Regions from separate parts of the Variovorax sp. GW821-FHT09D04 genome, predicted to be linked through region 3. Evidence: predicted binding sites of a transcription regulator. Region 3 holds the regulator's gene; each other region holds the start of a gene.

Region 1 (5,193 bases), on a different contig from region 3:
GCGGCGGCGCCACAGGGCCGTGGCGCGCTCGACTTCGGTCTCCTGCAAGCCGGCCACCGCCTGCGCGATGGCTTCGGGCGCGATGCCCTTGGCCTGCAGTTCCTGCTTCACGCGCAGCGCGCCCGAGCGAGCGGCACGCTGGTGCAGCACCGAGGCGACGACGCGCGGCTCGCTGATGAAGTCCTTGGCGGCCAGCTCGTCGAGCGCCTTCGCCAGCGTGCCGGGCTCTTCCTCGTGCCTGGCCAGCTTGCGCTCCAGCTCCGCGCGCGAATGCTCGCGCTGGCTCAGAAGGCGCAGGGCGCGGCCTTTGAGGGAGGGGGCGCTGAAGGCCATTCGGGGGTGGGTCGCTCAGACGGCCCACGCAACACGCGAAGGCCGCCCCGTCGAACTTACTCTGCCGCCTTGTCAGCCTTCGAGGCCTTGGCGGGCTTCTCGGCCTTCTCGGGTTCGCTGCCGGCATCGGCCGCGAGCAGCGGAATGCCCAGCGATTCGCGCACCTTGTTCTCGATTTCGCGCGACAGGTCGGGGTTCTCGCGCAGGAATTCGCGGGCGTTGTCACGGCCCTGGCCGATCTTCTCGCCGTTGTAGGCGTACCAGGCGCCCGACTTGTCGATGATCTTGGCGTTCACGCCCATGTCGATGATCTCGCCCTCGCGGCTGATGCCTTCGCCGAACAGGATGTCGAACTCGGCCGTCTTGAACGGCGGGCTGACCTTGTTCTTCACCACCTTCACCTTGGTTTCGTTGCCGATGGCTTCGTCGCCCTTCTTGATGGTGCCGATGCGGCGGATGTCCAGGCGCACCGAGGCGTAGAACTTCAGCGCGTTGCCGCCGGTGGTGGTTTCGGGCGAGCCGAACATCACGCCGATCTTCATGCGGATCTGGTTGATGAAGATGACCATGCAGTTGGTCTTCTTGATCGTGGCGGTGAGCTTGCGCAGCGCCTGGCTCATCAGGCGGGCCTGCAGGCCGGGCAGCGAGTCGCCCATTTCGCCTTCGATTTCGGCCTTGGGCGTGAGCGCGGCGACCGAGTCGACCACGATCAGGTCGACGGCGCCCGAGCGCACCAGCGAATCGACGATCTCGAGCGCCTGCTCGCCGGTGTCCGGCTGGCTGATCAGCAGGTCGGACAGGTTCACGCCGAGCTTCTGGGCGTACTGCACGTCGAGCGCGTGCTCGGCGTCGACGAAGGCGCAGGTGCCGGCCTGCTTCTGCATGGAGGCGATCACCTGCAGCGTGAGCGTGGTCTTGCCCGAGGATTCCGGGCCGTAGATTTCAACGACGCGGCCACGGGGCAGGCCGCCGACGCCCAGCGCGATGTCCAGGCCCAGCGAGCCGGTGGACACCACCTGGATGTCTTCGAGCGCCTCGCCTTCGCCCAGGCGCATGATCGTGCCCTTGCCGAACTGCTTTTCGATCTGGGCCAGCGCGGCCTGCAGGGCCTTGGCCTTTTCACTGTTGGCGACCGAGATGCTTGCGCCCTTGACGACTGCGTCCATGTGGAAATCTCCTTGAATATCAACGGTTTGTGTCGGGGTTCATCCATCTGCTTTTAACCACAGGCTGGATGCTTGAACAGTAGTGTAGGGGCTCATGGCGTTTCGCAAACCCACTTTAAAGTCAGTTTGCCTTACCATCTGAGGCCATGGCCGACCCCGCCTTTCCCACTGATCCCGACGCCTGGCGCCAGACCCACCTGGGCCGCCTGCTGGGCCATGCGATGCGCCGCTTCGACGAGCGTGTGCTGGCGCTCATGGCGCACGACATCGACGTGCCGCTGGCGCTGTCCAACCTGGCGGCGCGCGCGCAGGTGAGCGCGGCGCACATCCACATCACGCGGCACCTGGCGCGCGAGGGCTCGCGCCTGACCGAACTGGCCGAGCGCGCCGGCATGACCAAGCAGGCCATGGGCACGCTGGTCGACCAGTGCGAGGCCTGGGGGCTGGTCACGCGCGGGCCCGATCTGCTCGATGCGCGCGCGCGGCGCGTGCTGTTCACGGCCGACGGGCTGGCCTGGCTGGACGCCTTCCGCCGCGCCGTGACACAGACCGAGCGCGAGTTCCGCGCCAGCGTGGGCGACGAGATCGCCACCGTGGTAACCATCGGACTCGAAGCCTATACAGCGGGCTAGACTCGCGCTGAGACAAATGTGAACTGCGCCGGCATGGCGCCTGAATCCGCCGGAGGTGGCTCATGCGAATACTGATTGCCGAAGACGACCAGGTGCTGGCCGATGCCCTGCTGCGCAGCCTGCGCACCTCGGGCGCGGCGGTCGATCACGTGGCCAACGGCTCGCAGGCCGACACCGCGCTCATGACCCACAGCGAGTTCGACCTGCTGATCCTCGACCTCGGGCTGCCCAGCCTGCACGGCATCGAGATCCTCAAGCGCCTGCGCGCGCGCGGCTCGCAGCTGCCGGTGCTGGTGCTCACGGCGGCCGACAGCGTGGAAGAGCGCGTCAAGGGCCTGGACCACGGCGCCGACGACTACATGGCCAAGCCCTTCAGCCTGCAGGAACTCGAGGCGCGCGTGCGCGCCCTCACGCGACGCGGCATGGGCGCCACCAGCAACGCGATCCGCCACGGCCCGCTGGTCTACGACCAGGCCGGCCGGGTGGCGACCATCGACGGCAAGATGATCGAGCTGTCGGCGCGCGAACTCGGCCTGCTCGAGGTGTTGCTGCAGCGCGCCGGCCGGCTGGTCAGCAAGGACCAGCTGGTGGACCGGCTGTGCGAGTGGGGCGAAGAGGTGAGCATCAACGCCATCGAGGTCTACATCCACCGCCTGCGCAAGAAGATCGAGAAGGGACCGGTGCGCATCGCGACGGTGCGCGGGCTGGGCTACTGCCTCGAGAAGATTCCCGGTTGAGCGTGCCCCGCCCGCGCGAAATGCCGTCAGGGCTGCTTGCGCAGATTGACGAGCAGCGTGGCGCCGGTGTTCGAACGGATCAGGAACATGAGGCTGCGGAAGTAGCCATTGCTGTCGTACACGCCCGCCGGTACCAGCCCGATGATGGCTGGCCCGGCATAGCTGCCGGTGGCGGCGGGGGTGAGCTTGCAGTCGTTGGTGCTGGCCGTGGCGGCATTCACGGCCTTCAGCGTGAGGCTGTACATGTTCTTGGCCGAGCCGGGCTGCGCCAGGGCGACAGTGCCCGAGAGCGTGCACTGGCCGATCTGCACGCCGCTCGTGCTGCCAGTGAACACGCCCTGGCCATCGACCTGCACCGTCACGCCCAGGCTCGGGCTGCTGTCGGTGTTGGACCACGTGCCGGTCATGCTCGCCTGCGACACCGCCAGCGCGTTCTCGATCGTGTAGGCCAGCGGGCCGACATCGGACGGCCTGCGGTTGTCGTAGGCGTAGGTGCCATCCACCGACTTCTTCGGCGTGAAGGTGCCCGAGCCCGTCACCGGATATGCGTTGGGCGGAACATACAACTCGGTGTCCGGGTTGAACGACCAGTCGAGCCCCGTGACCTTCAGCGAACCCCACATCGTGCCCCCGAGGAAGCTGCCTGCCAACGAACCGTTGGTGCCGACGAAGGCAATGCCTCGCACGCCCGCGTAGATGCCTTCGCTGTCGTTGCCCACCGCGGCGGTGGAGCCGGGCTGCGGCGCACTCAGCGAGGGCGACGGCTCGGAGCCCGGCACAGCGGCACGGTTCTCGGCCGGTGCGGGCGCGGGCGCCGGGGCTGGGGAGGGCGCAGGGGCGGGCGCCGGAACCGGTGCGATCGGCAGCATCGGCATGCCACCGCCGCCTCCACCACCTCCACCGCCGCATGCGGTGACACCCACGCTGGCGGCCAACACGGTCGCGGCCATCCAGAGCGGCTTGGGGCAGCCGCCCACGGTCTTTTGCTTCATGATTTCTCCCTGATGTTTTTGAATTGCAGAAACTGCACGTCAAGGCTACAACCAGTCACACCTTGTCAATGAAACGTCACACCTGCGAATCGCAGTACTAGTTCACGCTCGCCCGCGTTCTTTCGTCTTGCCAGGAACTCCCTTGAAGCTCTTCCAGCGCGCCCAGCGCTCCCTGTTCGGCGAGATCCTCGACTGGATGCTCACGCCGCTGCTGCTGCTCGTGCCGGTGAGCATCGGCGTGACCTGGCTGGTGGCGCAGGGCATCGCCAACGCGCCCTTCGACCGCGCGCTGGAGCACAACGTGAAGGTGCTGGCCGAGCTGGTCACGGTGAAGCAGGGGCAGACGCAGTTCGTGCTGTCGCAGTCGGCGCGCGAGATCCTGCGTGCCGACGACGCGGGCCACATCTACTACCAGCTGCTCGACGGCCACGGCACGCTGCTGCACGGCGAGCGCGACCTGCCGCAGCCCAACGTGGACGACCCGCCCGGCACCAACGTGGTCCTGCTGCACAACAGCACGGTGCACGGCCAGCCGGTGCGCGTGGCCTCGCTGTGGATTCCCAGCGGCAGCGAAGAGGTGCCGCCGTCGCTGCTGCAGCTGGCCGAGACGCGCGAGAAGCAGGCGGTGCTCGCCACCGAGATCATCAAGGGCGTGCTGCTGCCGCAGTTCGCGATCCTGCCGCTGGCGGTGCTGCTGATCTGGCTGGCGCTGGTGCGCGGCATCAAGCCGCTGTCGGTGGTCGAGGCGCGCATCCGCGAGCGCCGCCCGGGCGACCTGAGCCCGCTCGACGAATCCTCGGTGCCGCTCGAGGTGGTGCCGCTGGTGTCGTCGGTGAACGAGCTGCTCGACAAGCTCAACGACTCCATCTTCACGCAGAAGCGCTTCCTGGCCGACGCCGCCCACCAGCTCAAGACGCCGCTCGCAGGCCTGCGCATGCAGGCCGACCTGGCGCAGCGCGAGGGCGCCAACGCCGACGAGCTCAAGCAGTCGCTCAAGCAGATCGGCCGCGCCAGCGTGCGCGCCACCCACACCGTGAACCAGTTGCTGTCGCTGGCGCGCGCCGAGGGCACCAGCGCCATGACGCACTGCCAGCCCTGCGACCTCGCGCGGCTGACCATCGAGGTGGTGCGCGAGGCCGTGCCGCGCGCCATCGAAAAGCGCATCGACCTCGGTTACGACGGCGTCCAGGCCGGCGCGCCCGGCGTGATGGTCGACGGCAACCCGACGCTGCTCAAGGAGCTGGTGCGCAACCTGGTCGACAACGCGCTCAACTACACGCCCTCGACGCCCGAGCGCCCCGGCGTGGTCACGGCGCGCGTGCTGGCCGACCCC
Region 2 (5,193 bases), 370 kb from region 3:
CACTTCAACGCCACCTCCACCATCGGCAACTACACGCACGCCAACATCGGCGGCTCGTGGGACGCGGGCTTCGCGAAGTTCTTCGCGCTCTACAACAAGGTGACGGTGAAGCTCGCGGCCGGCACGGTGCGCAAGAACACCGTCGAGATCGGCGCGCACATCCCGGCCTTCGAGGTCGGGCGCATCCGCGTGAGCTACGCCTACCTGGACGACCGCAGCGACGAGAGCCTGCGCAACGCCAACGGCATGCCGCGCAACCGCGACGACGCGCGCCAGTTCGGCATCGGCTACGTGCACAACCTCTCCCGGCGCACCGCGCTGTACGGCACCTACGCGCGGCTGATGAACAGCGGGCAGGCGCGCTACGTGGTGAGCGGCGGCAGCGCGCCGGCGGGCGGAATGCGCTCGTCGGGCTGGGAGTTCGGCGTGCGGCACCTCTTCTGAACAAGGAGGCTTTCATGCGACGCAGAACCTTGACTCTCGCGGCCCTCGCCGCCACGGCACTGCCCGGCGCGGCGGCCTGGAGCGCCGACGCGTACCCGAACAAGCCGCTGAAGCTGATCGTCGGCTTCGCCGCGGGCGGCGGCGCCGACTCGCTCACGCGCATCATCGCGGAGGGGCTGTCGAAACAGCTCGGCCAGCAGGTGATCGTGGAGAACCGACCCGGCGCCGACGGCGTGCTCGCGGCGCAGGCCACCTCGTCGGCCAAGCCCGACGGCTACACGCTGCTGATGGGCACCAACACCGCGATGGTCGCCGCGCCCACGCTGCGGCCGACCTCGCCCTACGACCCGTTCAAGGCCTTCACGCCGATCAGCTCGGCAGGGCAGTTCTCGATGTTCCTCGTGGTGCCGGCCAGCCTGCCGGTGAAGAGCGTGAACGAGCTGCTGGCGCTCGTGGCGTCGAAGCCCGGGGCGCTCAACTCGGCATCGAGCAACAGCGCCTCGGAGCTCGCGATGCTGCAGTTGCTCGGCGACCGCAAGGTGGTCAACGCACGCTACAAGGGCGACATGCAGGCCATGACCGACCTGCTGGGCGGGCAGATCCAGATGATGTTCACCACCGGCACGCTGGCGCCGGGCTTCGTGAAGGAGGGGCGCATCCGCGCGCTGGCCACGCTGCTGCCGCAGCGCAGCGGCTTGCTGCCCGATGTGCCGACGGGCGGCGAGCTGGGGCTGGGCAAGCTCACGATCACGCCCTGGGCCGGCTTCTTCGGGCCGCCGGGGCTGCCGAAGGAGATCACCGACAGGCTCTCGCAGGAGCTGCAGAACACGCTCAAGCGGCCCGACGTGCATGCGCAGCTGGTGCAGCAGGGCTTCGAGGGCTACGGCATGAGCCCCGCGAAGTTCGCCGAGTTCTTCCGCACGCAGTACGACGCCTTCGGCGCGACCGTGCGGGAGCACAACGTCAAGTTCGAATAGAAGAGGCCTCGCGGCGCCAGAAGGCGGCATCGGGGAAGGTGCCGGCACCGGCAGTGGCGTTGTCCGTCATGTGCTCGGCGCGGCCCGTGCCCGGGATCGTGCAGGTCACGGCCGGATGGCTCAGCACGAACTTCAGCAGCACCTGTGCCCAGCTCGTGCAGCCGATGTCGCCGGCCCAGGCGGGCAGCGGCCTGTCGCGCAGGCGCCGCAGCAAGCCACCGCCGCCGAAGGGCATGTTGACGATCACCGCCACGCCGCGCTCGGCCGCGAGCGGTAGCAGGCGCTGTTCGGCATCGCGCGCATCGAGCGAGTAGTTGATCTGCACAAAGTCGAGCTTCTCGGCGCGCAGCACGGCCTCGACCTCGTCGTAGGCCGAGGCGGTGTAGTGGGTGATGCCGATGTAGCGCACGCGGCCTTTCTCCTTCCAGCCGCGCAGCGTGGCGAGGTGGGTGCGCCAGTCGACGAGGTTGTGCACCTGCATCAGGTCGATCTGTTGCGTGCGAAGCCGAGTGAACGACTGTTCCATCTGCGCGATGCCGGCTTCACGGCCCGAAGTCCAGACCTTGGTCGCGAGGAAGGGCCTGGCGCCCGGCTTGGCGGCGGCCAGCAGTTCGCCGATGGTTTCCTCGGAGCGGCCGTACATCGGCGAGCTGTCGATCACCGTGCCGCCGGCCGTGAAGAGCGCGTCGAGCACGCCGGGCAGGCGCCCGTATTCGTCGGTGCCGGGGCGCTGGTCGAAGCCGATCCAGGTGCCGCAGCCGACGACCGGCAGGGCTTCCTTCGTGGAGGGAATGGGGCGGGTGGTCATCTGCATCGCGGGCCTGCGGGGTGGCTGCTGGGCGAAGGAGGGGAGCGCGGCACCTGCGCACAGGGCTGCGCCCAGTCGGAGCAACCGGGCGCGCGTGAGGGCGTAAGGGTGTGCGTTCGTGAGGGGCGTCGTCACGAACGAAATTCTGCGCCCGCCATGCCGGCGGGCGGAAGGGCTCAGCGCAGGTAGCGCCCGTCGGCCTTGAGCATCGACAGCTCGGAGAAGGTCAGCCCGCGGTGCTCGCCGGGCCGGTACGACACGGCGATGCCGCCGAGGTCCAGCGTCTTGAACGACTCCAGGCCCTTCTGCAGCGACTCGGGCGTCGGGTTGGCGCCCGCGCGCTTCAGGCCTTCGACCATGACCTTGGCCGTGACGTAGCCCTCCAGGCTGGCGTAGCTGAACTCGGTCATGCCGATCTTCTTCATCGCCGCCTGGTACTCGGCGATGACGGGCATCGCGCTGTTCCACGGGTAGGGCACGACCTGCGAGATGACCACGCCGGCCGCGTCCTTCCGGATGTCCTGGAAGAGCTTCTGCCCGTTCAGGAACGAGAACGAATAGAAGGCCGTCTCGCCGCCGGTCGCGCGGTAGGCCGCGATGAACTTCGCCGCCACGTCGTTGGTGGCCGACAGCACCACGGCCTTGGGCTTGAGCTTGGCCAGCTCGGCGGCGCGTTCGGCCGCGTCGGAACCGTCGTTCTTGATGGCCACGCTGCCGACCATCTTGTCGCCGCGTTCGGCAATGAACTTCTGCGTGCTCTCCATCGCCGAGCGTGCGCCGGGGTTGTCGTTGTGCGCGAAGGCGATGCGCGACAGGCCGATGGTGAACAGGTGGTTCACGATGCGGCTGTATTCCTCGTCGAAGCTGATGCGCACCGGAAAGCCGAACTCGCTGAACTTCACCACCGGGCCCGCGCCCGTGTAGGGGCCGACGACGGGAATCTTCAGCTCGTTGGCCGCCTTCAGCGCGCCGACCGCCGACGAGGTGCCGATGGGCATCAGCACGCCCACCGCGCCGTCGCGCGCGAAGGTCTTGACGTTCTCTGCGCCCTTGGCGGGGTCGTAGGCGTCGTCGAGCTGGCGCAGCTCGACCGGCCGGCCGTTGACGCCGCCGCTCGCGTTCAGCGCGGTGAACATGGCACGGATGCCCACCAGCGGCTCTGTCGAGAGCGACGCGAGCGGGCCGGTCTGCACGTAGGTCTGGCCGATCAGGAGTGGCTTGGCGGGCTGGGCCGAGGCGGGCGCCCCTGCACAGACGAGGGTGGCGAGCGCGGCGAGGGCCAGAAACCGCAGGTGAATCTTTTTGTGTCTCATGGTCACTAATTGTTAATAAACCGATCTTAAGGCGCGGGCCTTCGCAGGTAAATCGATCGCTGGTTGCGACCTGGGGAATACTGTATAAAAATACAGTTAACAACTGCAATCATGGGCCTCCCTTTCCTCGACTCCTTTTCCACCGCCGCGGGCCGCGGCGTCTGGCACGCCGACGAACTCGGCCTGGCCGACGCGCAGGTCGTGGCCACCGGGCATGCCGCGCTCGACGCCGAGTTGCCCGGCGGCGGCTGGCCCGTGGGCGCGATGACGGAGCTGCTGCAGGCCACGCCCGAGGCCCATGTCTGGCGCCTGCTGCTGCCCGCGCTGGCGCAGGCGGTGGAGGCGCGCGGCGGGCCGGTGGTGCTGGTCGGCGCGCCTTACGAACCCTGCGGCACCGCGCTGGCGGCGCAGGGGCTGCCGGTGGAGGCGCTGATGTGCGTGCGCAGCGACGCCCCGGCCGCGCGGCTGTGGGCCTGCGAGCAGGCGCTGCGCTGCGCCGAGATCGCCGCCGTCGTCGCCTGGCTGCCGCAGGCCCGCGTGGGCGAGCTGCGGCGGCTGCAGCTGGCCGCCGCGCAGCACGAGGTGCTGCTGTTCGTGTGCCGGCCCGAGTCGGTGGCGCTGTCGGCTTCGCCCGCGCGCCTGCGCCTGCGCGCCGAGCGCTGCCCGGACGATCCGGCGCAGATCGCGCTGCACCTGCTCAAGCGCCGGGGGCCGCCGCTGGCCGCGCCGGTGCGGGTGCCGGCGCGCAACGCCCGCATGAGCGCGCTGCTGGCTGCCGCCCGCGTGCGGCGCCAGCTGCGCCTGCAGCCGCCCGTGGCGCCGGCCGCCGCGCCGTCGGCCACGGTGGTGCGCATCGACGCATGGAAAGGAGGCCCGGATGCACTGGATCGCCTTGCAGTGGTCGTCTGAAGCCGAAGAAGCCGACGCCCCCGACATGCCCCCGCCCGAGGCCCTGGGCTGGTGGGCGCTGCAGTTCACGCCGCACGTCGCCTGGCAGGACGAGGCGCTGATGCTCGAGGTCTCGGCCTGCGAGCGCCTGTGGGGCGGTCGCGCACCGCTGATGCGCCAGCTGCTGGCCCTCAACCCCGCGCCCGACGCCCGCATGCGCGGTGCGCAGGGCGCCACCAGCCTGATCGCGCTGGCGCGGCTGCGCCTGTTCGCGCGCAACAAGCACCGGCCCGCCGAGGTACCGGCCGGCCTGCCGCTGGACACGCTGACGGCCGCGCAGGGCCACCTCGACCTGCTCGCGCGCCTGGGCTGCCGCACCTGGGGCGAGGTGGCGGCGCTGCCGCGCGGCGGGCTGGCGCGACGCTTCGGCGCGGGGCTGCGCGAGGCGCTCGACATCGCCTGGGGCCTGCGCCCCGAAACCCACGCCTGGCTCACGCTGCCCGACGTGTTCGAGCAGAAGCTCGAACTGCCCGCGCTGGCCGAGACCGGGCCCGAACTCATGTGGTCGGCCAACCGCCTGCTGTCGGCGCTGCAGATCTGGCTGCGCGCCCGCCAGCGCGGCGCGCGCGCGCTCGAGTTGCAATGGACGCTCGACCTGCGGCGCCTCAACGGCGTGACCCTGCCGCCGCACCAGCAGCTCACCGTGCGCACGGCCGAGCCCACGCAGGACATGGCGCACCTGCGCCGCCTGCTGTCCGAAAAA
Region 3 (5,193 bases):
GTGAGTTGCAGGCCGCCCCGAGGGAGACGGCGGCAATTTGTCACGGGGACGCATGCTATCCTCAATGCAATTCCGCCTCGGCGCGCCTGAGGGCGCGCATGGGGCGCGACACAAAATCTAAGAACCTTCCGAGGACACCATGAGACTTATTTTGCTGGGCGCGCCCGGAGCAGGCAAAGGCACGCAAGCGACCTTCATCTGCCAGAAATACGGCATTCCCCAAATCTCCACCGGCGACATGTTGCGCGCCGCGGTCAAGGCAGGCACCCCCCTCGGGCTGCAGGCCAAGACGATCATGGATTCGGGTGCACTGGTCAGCGACGACCTGATCATCAACCTCGTGAAGGAACGCATCGCGCAGCCCGACTGCGACGGCGGTTTCCTGTTCGACGGCTTCCCGCGCACCATTCCGCAGGCCGACGCCATGAAGGCGGCCGGCGTCAAGCTCGACTACGTGCTCGAGATCGACGTGCCCTTCGGCGACATCATCGAACGCATGAGCGGCCGCCGCTCGCACCCGGCCTCGGGCCGCACCTACCACGTCAAGTTCAATCCGCCGAAGGTGGAAGGCAAGGACGACGTGACCGGTGAAGAGCTGATCCAGCGCGAAGACGACAAGGAAGAGACCGTGCGCAAGCGGCTCGACGTCTACAGCCAGCAGACCCGTCCGCTGGTCGACTATTACTCGGCCTGGGCCAAGACCGACCCGGCCGCCGCGCCGAAGTACCGCGCCATCCAGGGCGTGGGCACGGTCGACGAGATCACGCAGCGCGCGCTTGCCGCACTGAACAGCTGATTCAGAGGCTGATTCGTCAGCCTCTTTCTCCTAGCCGCCCTCCGCCTCCGGCAGGGCGGCCACTCCCAAGAGTTCCAGCACCAGCGCAACCCGCGCCTTCACCGGCGTGAGTGCGCCCGCGTCCCGCAGCCCGTCACCGGGTTTCGGCAGGATGCGTCCGTTCGCGCAGCGCGTGGCGCGCAGCACCGCCACACCGCCGTCCTGCGCCTTCAGCGCTGCGGCTTCCAGCGCGTGGTGCACGGTGCCGTTGCCGGTCGTGGCCACGACCAGGCCGCGCAAGGGCTCAGTCGACGGGAGCAGCAACGCCTCCACGATCGCACCGCTCGCGCCCGCGTGGCTCATGACGATCTCGACGCGGGGCCACGGCTTCGACACCGCCTCCAGCCGCGCCGCATGGAACGGCGCGCCCTGCGGCCACGCACGCACGCGCCGTACTTCGCCCTCTTCCACATAGCCGACCGGCCCCGCGTCGCCCGACGCGAAGGCATCGAGGCGGTAGGTGTGCACCTTCTGCACATCGGCGCCGCTGTGGATCGTGCCCGCGCACACCACCGTCACGCCCCGTGCACCGGGTGTCGAGGCAACAGCGAGTGCGTCGCGGACGTTCTGCGGGCCATCGGGCGACAGGGCCGTCGCCGGGCGCATCGCGCAGGTCAGCACCACCGGCTTGGCTGGCGCCAGCACCGCGTGCAGGAAGAAGGCGGTCTCTTCCAGCGTGTCGGTGCCGTGCGTGATCACGATGCCGGCCACATCAGGCTGCGCCAGCCAGTGTGCGCAGCGTGCGGCCAGCTGGCGCCAGGTGTCGGCGTCCATGTCCTTGCTGTCGAGCTGCGCGACCTGCTCCGCCACCAGCGTCACGCCGGCCGGCGCCTCGATGCCGCCCAGCAGGTCCGCCACCCCCACCTGCCCGGCGGTGTAGCCGATGTTGTCGCCGCTGCTGGCAGCCTTGCCGGCAATGGTGCCGCCGGTGCCCAGCACCACCACGCGGCGCGTCTCGGACGAAGAGGAATGAGTCATGGCTTGTCAACTTTTGAAAACTGGTTAAAAATACAGGTACTGGATATCTAGCCAGTGCCGCAAGGAAACCACTATGCAGTTCGCAGTGAAGCTTACCGCCCGCCAGCAGCAGATCCTGGACCTGATCCAGGCCGCCATCGCACGCACCGGTGCGCCGCCCACGCGCGCCGAAATCGCCAACGAGCTGGGCTTCAAGTCGGCCAACGCCGCCGAGGAGCACCTGCAGGCCCTGGCCCGCAAGGGCGTGATCGAACTCGTCAGCGGCACCTCGCGCGGCATCCGCCTCAAGGGCGATGCCCTGCGCTCGCTCCACGAAACGCGCCACCGCGAAGGCAACCAGTTCTCGCTTTCGCTGCCCGGCATGGCCCAGCTCGCGCTGCCGCTCATCGGCCGCGTCGCGGCAGGTTCGCCCATCCTCGCGCAGGAGCACGTCGACCAGACCTACTACGTCGAGAACACGCTGTTTCAGCGCCAGCCCGACTACCTGCTCAAGGTGCGCGGCATGTCGATGCGCGACGCCGGCATCATGGACGGCGACCTGCTCGCCGTGCAGGCCACGAAGGAAGCGCGCAACGGCCAGATCGTGGTGGCCCGCCTGGGCGAAGAAGTCACCGTGAAGCGCCTGAAGCGCAACAAGCAGGTGATCGAGCTGCACGCCGAGAACCCCGACTACCCGACCATCATCGTCCAGCCCGGCGAGCCCTTCGAAATCGAAGGCCTCGCGGTCGGCCTCATCCGCAACACGATGCTGATGTAGGCCCCGGGCCTGCTGCCCACAAGCAGCACCTCATCCGGCCGCGACAGGTGGCGGGCGTATGGCGCGAAGTCGCCATCACCCTGTCGTGGCCGATTCAAGAAATCCTGCCTGTGTTCAACCTCATACTTTTTTGGAGTTCACATGGGAATCGCCCTCCTCGCCATCGCCGACCTCTGGTCGCCCCTGCAATCGCTGGCCACCCGCTGGATGCCCGCCCGCCGCCCTTCGCATGGTGAGAGCGGCGACGCAGCGGCCGGCTTGCGCTACGTGGCCATTCGCCCGGCCTGCACGGCACGCACCGCTGGCAGCCCAGCGCCGGCCACATCGCCATCCACTGCCGCCACGCCCGCCCGCCCGCTGCGCGTGGTCCGCGTGGTCGACCGGCAAGGCTCGCAGCGCGGCTGCGCCAACCGGGTCGTGATTTCCGGCCGCATGGCCGACGTGTGCGCCGAACTCGACCGGCTCGCCGCACTGGAAGCTGCGGAAACCGGCAGCGGCGCGCCCCGCCCCAGCCACCTGCACTGAGAAAGTGCCAACGAACCCGCCGTGCCCGCGCAATCCGCGCCCCCCTCGTGAGCACGGCGGATTCACTGGAATCGGCCTGAAACAGGCCTCCCGGGCGCCATCCGGCGCCGGGTATCCAAACGTTCACACGTGCGACGTGCCGATGCTGCGAGGCACAATGGCATGCCATGAACATTGTGATCCTCGACGATTACCAGGACGCCGTGCGCAAGCTGCAGTGCGCCGCCAAACTGGACGCCTATGCCGCCAAGGTCTACACCAACACGGTCAAGGGCATCGGCCAACTGTCGGTTCGCCTCAAGGATGCGGACGTCATCGTGCTCATCCGCGAGCGCAGCCAGATATCCCGCCAACTGATCGAGAAGCTGCCCAAGCTCAAGCTGATTTCCCAGACCGGGCGCGTCGGCGGCCACATCGACGTCACGGCCTGCACCGAACGCGGTGTGGCGGTGGCCGAAGGCTCGGGCTCGCCGCAGGCCCCCGCCGAACTCACCTGGGCGCTGATCATGGCGGCCATGCGCCGCCTGCCGCAGTACATCAGCAACCTCAAGCACGGGGCCTGGCAACAGTCGGGCCTCAAGTCGGCGTCGATGCCGCCGAATTTCGGCGTGGGCTCGGTGCTCAAGGGCAAGACGCTGTGCATCTGGGGCTACGGCCGCATCGGCCAACTGGTGGCGCGCTACGGGCAGGCCTTCGGCATGCAGGTCGTGATCTGGGGCCGCGAGGCCAGCTGCGCCAAGGCGCGCTCCGACGGCTTCCAGGTGGCACAGAGCCGCCACGAATTCTTCGCCGCGGCCGACGTGCTGTCGGTGCACCTGCGGCTCAACGAGGACACCCAGGGCCTCGTCAAGCTCGAAGACCTCTCGCGCATGAAGCCGACGGCGCTGTTCGTCAACACCTCGCGCGCCGAGCTGGTCGAAGCCGATGCCCTGCTGGCCGCGCTCAACCGCGGCCGCCCCGGGCTGGCGGCCATCGACGTGTTCGAGAGCGAGCCGCCGCTGCAGGGCCATGCGCTGCTGCGCCTGGAGAACTGCATCTGCACGCCGCACATCGGCTACGTCGAGCAGGAAAGCTACGAGAGCTACTTCGGCCAGGCGTTCGACAACGTCGTGAGCTTCATCAAGGGCAACCCCACGAACATCGTGAACCCCGGCGCGCTGCAGGTCCGGCGGTGAGCGCATGAGCCGGCCCGCGCCGCAGCGAGGCGCGCTCTGGGCGCTGCTGGCCGGCAATTTCGTGATCGGCACGGGCGTGATGGTCGTGCCCGGCACCCTCAATGAGATCAGCGCCTCCTTGGCCATCAAGGTCGCCACCGCAGGCCAGCTGATCAGCGCGGCCGCCTTCGTGATGTGCTTGGGCGCCCCGCTGCTGGCCGCCGCGGTCGCCGGCTGGGACCGCCGCAAGCTGCTGGCCCTCACCCTGCTCTGGTACGCCGCAGGGCATGTCGCCGCGGCGCTCGTGCCCAGCTTCGGCGCGCTGCTGCCGGTGCGCATGCTGACGGTGATCGCGCCCGCCATCTTCACGCCCCAGGCCGCGGCCTGCGCCGGCATGCTGGTGCCGCCCGAGCAGCGCGGGCGCGCCGTCACCTTCGTCTTTCTCGGCTGGTCGGTGGCCTCGGTGCTGGGCCTGCCGATCGGCGCGCTGATCGGCGGCCACCTGGGCTGGCGCATGGCCTTCATGGCCATCGCGGCGCTCAGCGTCGTAAGCGCCGCCTCGGTCTGGCTCACGCTGCCCAGCGGCATCCGGCCCGCCGCGCTCACGGCCGCCGCCTGGTCGCGGGTGCTACGCAGCCCGGTGCTGATGGGCATCGTGTCGGTCACGGCGCTGCAGGGCGTCGGCCAGTTCGTGCTGTTCAGCTACTTCGGCCCGCTGCTCAAGCAGGGCTTCGGCGCCGATGCCAACACGCTGAGCCTGATGTGGGCGCTGTTCGGCGCCTTCGGCCTGCTGGGCAACATGGTGGTGAGCCGCTACATCGACCGCGTCGGCGCCGGGCGCATGGTGCTGCTGACGACCGGGCTGATCGCGCTGAGCCTGCTGCTGTGGCCGCTGGCCAGCACGCTGGCGTGGCTGGCGGTGGTGCTCGTGCCCTGGGGCCTGG
Region 4 (5,193 bases), on a different contig from region 3:
CCACCTCGACGTCGGCCGGCCACTGCAGTGACGGCGCGCGCAAGGCGGCGTAGGCCTGGGCGAAGTCGGCCCACTGTTCGCGCGCGGCCGACGGCGGCACGAAGTCGCGCACGGCCGCGGCCGGGTCGGCCGCCTGGTCCATCGCGTCGAGCAGGCGCGTGCCGGTGGCCGGGCCCACGCCGGGAATGAGCTGCGTGACCCGGAAACCCGCCATGCGCCCACGCGGGTTCTGCGCGAAACGCAGCACCGCGAGCAGGTCCTTCACGTGCGAGGCCTCGAGGAACTTGAGCCCGCCGAACTTCACGAACGGGATGTTGCGCCGCGCCAGCTCCAGCTCGAGCGCCGCGCTGTGCGACGAGGTGCGAAACAGCACCGCCTGCGACTTCAGCGCCAGCCCGCCTTCGCGGTGCGCCAGGATCTTGTCGGCCACCCAGCGCGCCTGCCCGGCCTCGTCGGGCACGAGCACCAGCACCGGCTTGCCGGCCGAGGGCTTGTCGGTCCACAGCGTCTTGGCGTGCCGCTCGGCGGCCTGCGCGATGACGCGGTTCGACACGTCGAGGATCGGCTGCGTCGAGCGGTAGTTGCGCTCCAGCGTGACGATGCGCGCCTCTTGCGAGAACTGCGAGGGAAAGTCGAGGATGTTGCGCACCGTGGCGCCGCGGAACGAGTAGATCGACTGCGCGTCGTCGCCCACCACCGTCACGCCGCGCCCGTCGGGCTTCATCGCGCGCAGGATCTCGGCCTGCAGCAGGTTGGTGTCCTGGTACTCGTCGACCAGCACGTGGTCGAAGCGCGCGCCGACGTGCGCGGCCAGCGCGGGCTCGGCGACCATCTCGGCCCAGTAGAGCAAGAGGTCGTCGTAGTCGAGCACGTTCTGCTGCTGCTTGGCCTCGACGTAGGCGCCGAACAGCGTCTTGAGCTGTGCCTCCCACTCGGCGCACCAGGGAAAGCTGTCCTTCAGCACGGCGGCCAGCGGCGCGCGCGTGTTCACGCAGCGCGAGTAGATCGACAGGCAGGTGCCCTTGCGCGGAAAGCGGTTGACCGTGGACGACAAACCCAGCTCGTGCCGCACCAGCCCCATGAGGTCTTCGGCGTCGCCGCGGTCGTGGATGGTGAAGTTCTCGTCCAGCCCGATCTGCGCGGCGTACTCGCGCAGCAGCCGCGCGCCGATGCCGTGGAAGGTGCCGGCCCAGGGCAGCGCGGGCGGGCGCTCCGACTTCAGGCCCAGCACGCGTGCCAGCACCTGGCCCGCGCGGCGCTCCATTTCCTGCGCGGCGCGGCGCGAGAAGGTGAGCAACAGCAGGCGCTGCGGATCGACCCCGTCCGCGATCAGGTGTGCCACGCGGTGCGCCAGCGTGCTGGTCTTGCCCGAGCCGGCACCGGCGATCACGAGCAGCGGCCGGTGGTCGGCGCCGACCGCCGCGCCCACGCCGTGCTCGACCGCCGCGCGCTGGTCGTCGTTGAGCGCGGCGAGCGCCGCGGCCAGGCGCTCGGCTTGCGTCTTCGGGGGGGTGGAAAGAACGGGGGACGCAGGGGTCTGCATGGGCACGACTTTACTGTATGTCCGTCCAGTTCGAGTGCCTTGTCGCCCTGTGGCCGGTGACATAATCGCGCCTCGCTGCAACCGGAGACTCCCCTTGGAAACCGCCCCGTCTCGGCAGCTTTCAACTCCCTGGCGACGCTGCGCGTGATGTACTGACGCCGGGTCCGCGGGAATTGAAAGCGCCCCGCCCTCGCCCATCGTTCAGTCATCCCCGGGAGTGAGCCCATGCTCAACATCTTTACGCTCGCCAACGGCCGCCTCGTCCAGGAAGAGATCGAGTCGCTCGAAGAGCTCTCCAAGTTCCAGCCGATCTGGGTCGACCTCGAGTCGCCCACGCTCGAGGAAAAGCGCTGGATCAAGCAGTACTACGGCCTCTCGATTCCCGAAGACGCGATGGACGAGGACATCGAGGAATCGGCCCGCTTCTACGAGGAAGACAACGGCGAACTGCACATCCGCTCCGACTTCTTGATCGACGACGACGAAGACCCGCGCACGGTGCGCGTCGCCTTCATCCTGAACCAGCACAACACCGACCTGCGCAGCCGCGGCGTGCTGTTCTCGATCCACGACGAAGACGTGCCCGTGTTCCGCCTGCTGCGCATGCGCGCACGCCGCGCGCCGGGGCTGATCGAAGACGCCAAGGAAGTGATGCTCAAGCTCTTCGACGCCGACGCCGAGTACTCGGCCGACACGCTGGAGAACATCTACGACGAGCTCGAGGTGGCGGGCAAGAAGGTGCTGTCGGGCAACGTCAGCGACGAGCTGGCCGGCGAGGTGCTCGGCGCCATCGCGCGGCAGGAAGACTTGAACGGCCGCATCCGCCGCAACGTGATGGACACGCGCCGCGCCGTGAGCTTCATGATGCGCAGCAAGATGCTCAACGCCGAGCAGTTCGAGGAGGCACGACAGATCCTGCGCGACATCGAGTCGCTGGACAACCACACGGCGTTCCTCTTCGACAAGATCAACTTCCTGATGGATGCGACCGTCGGTTTCATCAACATCAACCAGAACAAGACCATCAAGATCTTCTCGGTGGCCAGCGTCGCGCTGCTGCCGCCCACGCTGATCGCGAGCATCTACGGTATGAACTTCAAGTTCATGCCCGAGCTCGACTGGGCCATGGGCTACCCCTACGCCATCGCGCTGATGGCCGCGAGCGCGCTGGTGCCGATGTGGTACTTCCGCCGGCGCGGCTGGCTCAAGTAGCTCTTCACACTGGGTGCTAGAGTGGCTGTCGGCAGGCAGCTGACCTGGAGAGCCCCGTGCGCAGACTTCGTTTCCTCACCAACCGCCACCGCGCGCCGTCGACGAACACCGCGCTCGGACTGCTGCTGGCCTTCAACGCCGGCGCCATCAATGCGGGCGGCTTCCTCGTGCTGCACATGTACACCTCGCACATGACCGGCTTCGCCTCGCAGCTGGCGGACGGCATGGTGCTGGGCAACCTCACGCTGCTGCTGAACGCGCTGGGCGCGATCCTGGCGTTCGTGAGCGGCGCGGCGGTCTGCGCGGTGCTGGTGAACTGGGCGCGGCAGCACCGGCTGCATGGCGTATACGCGCTGCCGCTGCTGCTGGAGGCCGCGCTGATGTTCCCCTTCGGGCTCGCCGGCGCCATCACGCTGACCTGGGCCACGCCGTTCGCGGTGCCGCTCACGGTGCTGCTGCTGTCGTTCATCATGGGGCTGCAGAACGCCGTGGCGTCGAAGACCTCGGGCGGCAGCACGCGCACCACCCACATGACCGGCAACATCACCGACGTGGGGATCGAGCTGGGAAAGATGCTCTACTGGAACCGGCGCGCGCCGTCCACGCCGCTGCCGGTGCGCCACGACCGCAGCCGGCTGCGCCGCTGCGGCGGCCTGGTCGCCATGTTCGTGCTCGGCGGCGCCGTGGGCGCGCTGGGCTTCAAGCACGTGGGATTCATCTGCGTCGTGCCGCTGGCCGCGCTGCTGCTGGCGCTGTCGATCCCGCCGCTGCTGCGCGACCTGCCGCAGCTGCGCCGGCTCGCGCCGTAGGCAGGTTCTTCAGGCCGCGTCGCGCGGCAGGGAGGCGAGCCAGGCGTCGACGAGCGCGAGGCTGTAGCGGCTCGCCACCTCGGCCACGAAGCGCGTGAAGTCGCCGTGCGCGGCATCGTCGGCGCGGTCCGAGATGGTCCGCAGCGCCGCGAAGGGCACGCCGTAGTCGTGGCAAGCCTGCGCCATCGCAGCGCCTTCCATCTCGACGGCGAGTGCGTCGGGCAGCGAACGCTGCAGGGCCCCGCACTCCGCGGTGGTCGACACGAAGCGGTCGCCGCTGATCAGCAGGCCGCGATGCACCCTCGGTGCACGCAGATGGAATTCATCGACAGCCTTCTGCCCCACCAGGCCCACCGGATCGCGCAGCGTGCCCTCGGCCACCGCCGCCAGCGCATCGCCGATGGCCGCATCGGCCGCGAAGCGCGAACGCCCCATCAGCGGCACCTCGTATTTCGGAAAGATCGGCGAGGCGTCCATGTCGTGCTGCAGCAGCTCGGTCGCCACGACCACGTCGCCGACATTCACGCCCGGTGCCAGCCCGCCCGCCACGCCCGTGAACACGATCGCCCGCACGCCGAAGCGCTCGAGCAGCACCGTGGCCGTGACCGCCGCCGCGACCTTGCCGATGCGCGACAGCACCGCGACCACGGGCTGGCCCTGCAGGTGGCCGACCCAGAAGTCGCGGCCGGCCACGCGCACGCGCTGCTCGTCGGGCATGCGCGCGAGGAGCGCACTGAGCTCCTCGTGCATGGCCGCGACGATGGCGATGGGCGCAGCGACCACGGCTTACTTGATATCCACGCCGTAGAAGGTGTGGCGGCCGAACGGACTCAATTTGAAGTCGACCACTTCCTTGCGCACCGGCTTCAGCTGCACCGCGTGCGCGATGGTGAACCACGGCGCCTGCTCCTTGAAGATGACCTGCGCCTTCTTGTAGAGCGCGTCGCGCTCCGACTGCTTGGTCGCGCTCTTGGCCTTCACCACGAGGTCTTCATACGGCTGGTAGCAGAACTTCGAGATGTTGCTGCCGCTGGCCGACTTGGCCGAGGCGCAGCCCAGCAGCGTGTACATGAAGTTGTCCGGGTCGCCGTTGTCGCCGGTCCAGCCCAGCATGCCCATCTGGTGCTCGCCGGCCTGCAGGCGCTTGCGGTACTCGCCCCACTCGAAGCTCTTGATCTCGGCCTTGACGTTGATCTTGGCCAGGTCGGCCTGCATCAGCTCGGCGATGCGCTTGGCATTCGGGTTGTACGGGCGCTGCACCGGCATGGCCCACAGGTCGGTGCTGAAGCCGTCGGGGAAACCGGCCTGCGCCAGCAGCTTCTTGGCGGCCTCGGGGTCGTACGGGTCGTCCTTCACGGCATCGTTGTAGGACCACAGCGTGGGCGGGATCGGGTTCTTCGCGGCCACGCCGGTCGTGAGGTACACGCCGTCGATGATGGCCTTCTTGTTGATCGCCATGTTGATGGCCTTGCGCACGCGCACGTCGTCGAAGGGCTTCTTCGTCGTGTTGTACGAGAGGTAGCCCACGTTCAGGCCCGGCTGCTCCAGCACCTGCACGTTCGGGTCCTTGCGGATCGCATCGAGGTCGGCCGGGTTCGGGTACGGCATGACGTGGCACTCGCCCTTTTG

Evidence for each region. The regulator LexA, encoded in region 3, represses DNA repair genes until DNA is damaged. The targets are predictions, from matches to a motif close to ACTGTATNNNNATACAGT.
Region 1: a site for LexA is predicted at 1,563-1,580, ahead of recA (recombinase RecA). Genes of this name have one in related genera too.
Region 2: a site for LexA is predicted at 3,622-3,639, ahead of imuA (translesion DNA synthesis-associated protein ImuA). Genes of this name have one in related genera too.
Region 4: a site for LexA is predicted at 1,556-1,573, ahead of AC07O4_RS27225 (ATP-dependent helicase). Genes of this name have one in related genera too.

Annotation. Positions count from the first base shown of each region.
Region 1 is NZ_JBWKPA010000002.1:565,141-570,333, forward strand. Features, by position in the region: gene recX (recombination regulator RecX) at 1-333, opposite strand, end outside; gene recA (recombinase RecA) at 390-1,499, opposite strand; gene AC07O4_RS08880 (MarR family winged helix-turn-helix transcriptional regulator) at 1,646-2,131, shown strand; gene AC07O4_RS08885 (response regulator transcription factor) at 2,194-2,868, shown strand; gene AC07O4_RS08890 (hypothetical protein) at 2,895-3,860, opposite strand; gene AC07O4_RS08895 (sensor histidine kinase) at 4,003-5,193, shown strand, end outside.
Region 2 is NZ_JBWKPA010000003.1:354,275-359,467, forward strand. Features, by position in the region: gene AC07O4_RS12000 (porin) at 1-444, shown strand, start outside; gene AC07O4_RS12005 (Bug family tripartite tricarboxylate transporter substrate binding protein) at 459-1,421, shown strand; gene AC07O4_RS12010 (aldo/keto reductase) at 1,408-2,235, opposite strand; gene AC07O4_RS12015 (ABC transporter substrate-binding protein) at 2,406-3,542, opposite strand; gene imuA (translesion DNA synthesis-associated protein ImuA) at 3,654-4,451, shown strand; gene AC07O4_RS12025 (Y-family DNA polymerase) at 4,420-5,193, shown strand, end outside.
Region 3 is NZ_JBWKPA010000003.1:719,699-724,891, reverse strand. Features, by position in the region: gene kdsB (3-deoxy-manno-octulosonate cytidylyltransferase) at 1-4, shown strand, start outside; gene adk (adenylate kinase) at 140-796, shown strand; gene AC07O4_RS13700 (asparaginase) at 827-1,813, opposite strand; gene lexA (transcriptional repressor LexA) at 1,887-2,570, shown strand; gene AC07O4_RS13690 (hypothetical protein) at 2,712-3,095, shown strand; gene AC07O4_RS13685 (D-2-hydroxyacid dehydrogenase family protein) at 3,263-4,270, shown strand; gene AC07O4_RS13680 (MFS transporter) at 4,275-5,193, shown strand, end outside.
Region 4 is NZ_JBWKPA010000011.1:215,584-220,776, reverse strand. Features, by position in the region: gene AC07O4_RS27225 (ATP-dependent helicase) at 1-1,543, opposite strand, end outside; gene corA (magnesium/cobalt transporter CorA) at 1,769-2,755, shown strand; gene AC07O4_RS27215 (YoaK family protein) at 2,812-3,564, shown strand; gene AC07O4_RS27210 (5'-methylthioadenosine/adenosylhomocysteine nucleosidase) at 3,574-4,314, opposite strand; gene AC07O4_RS27205 (ABC transporter substrate-binding protein) at 4,351-5,193, opposite strand, start outside.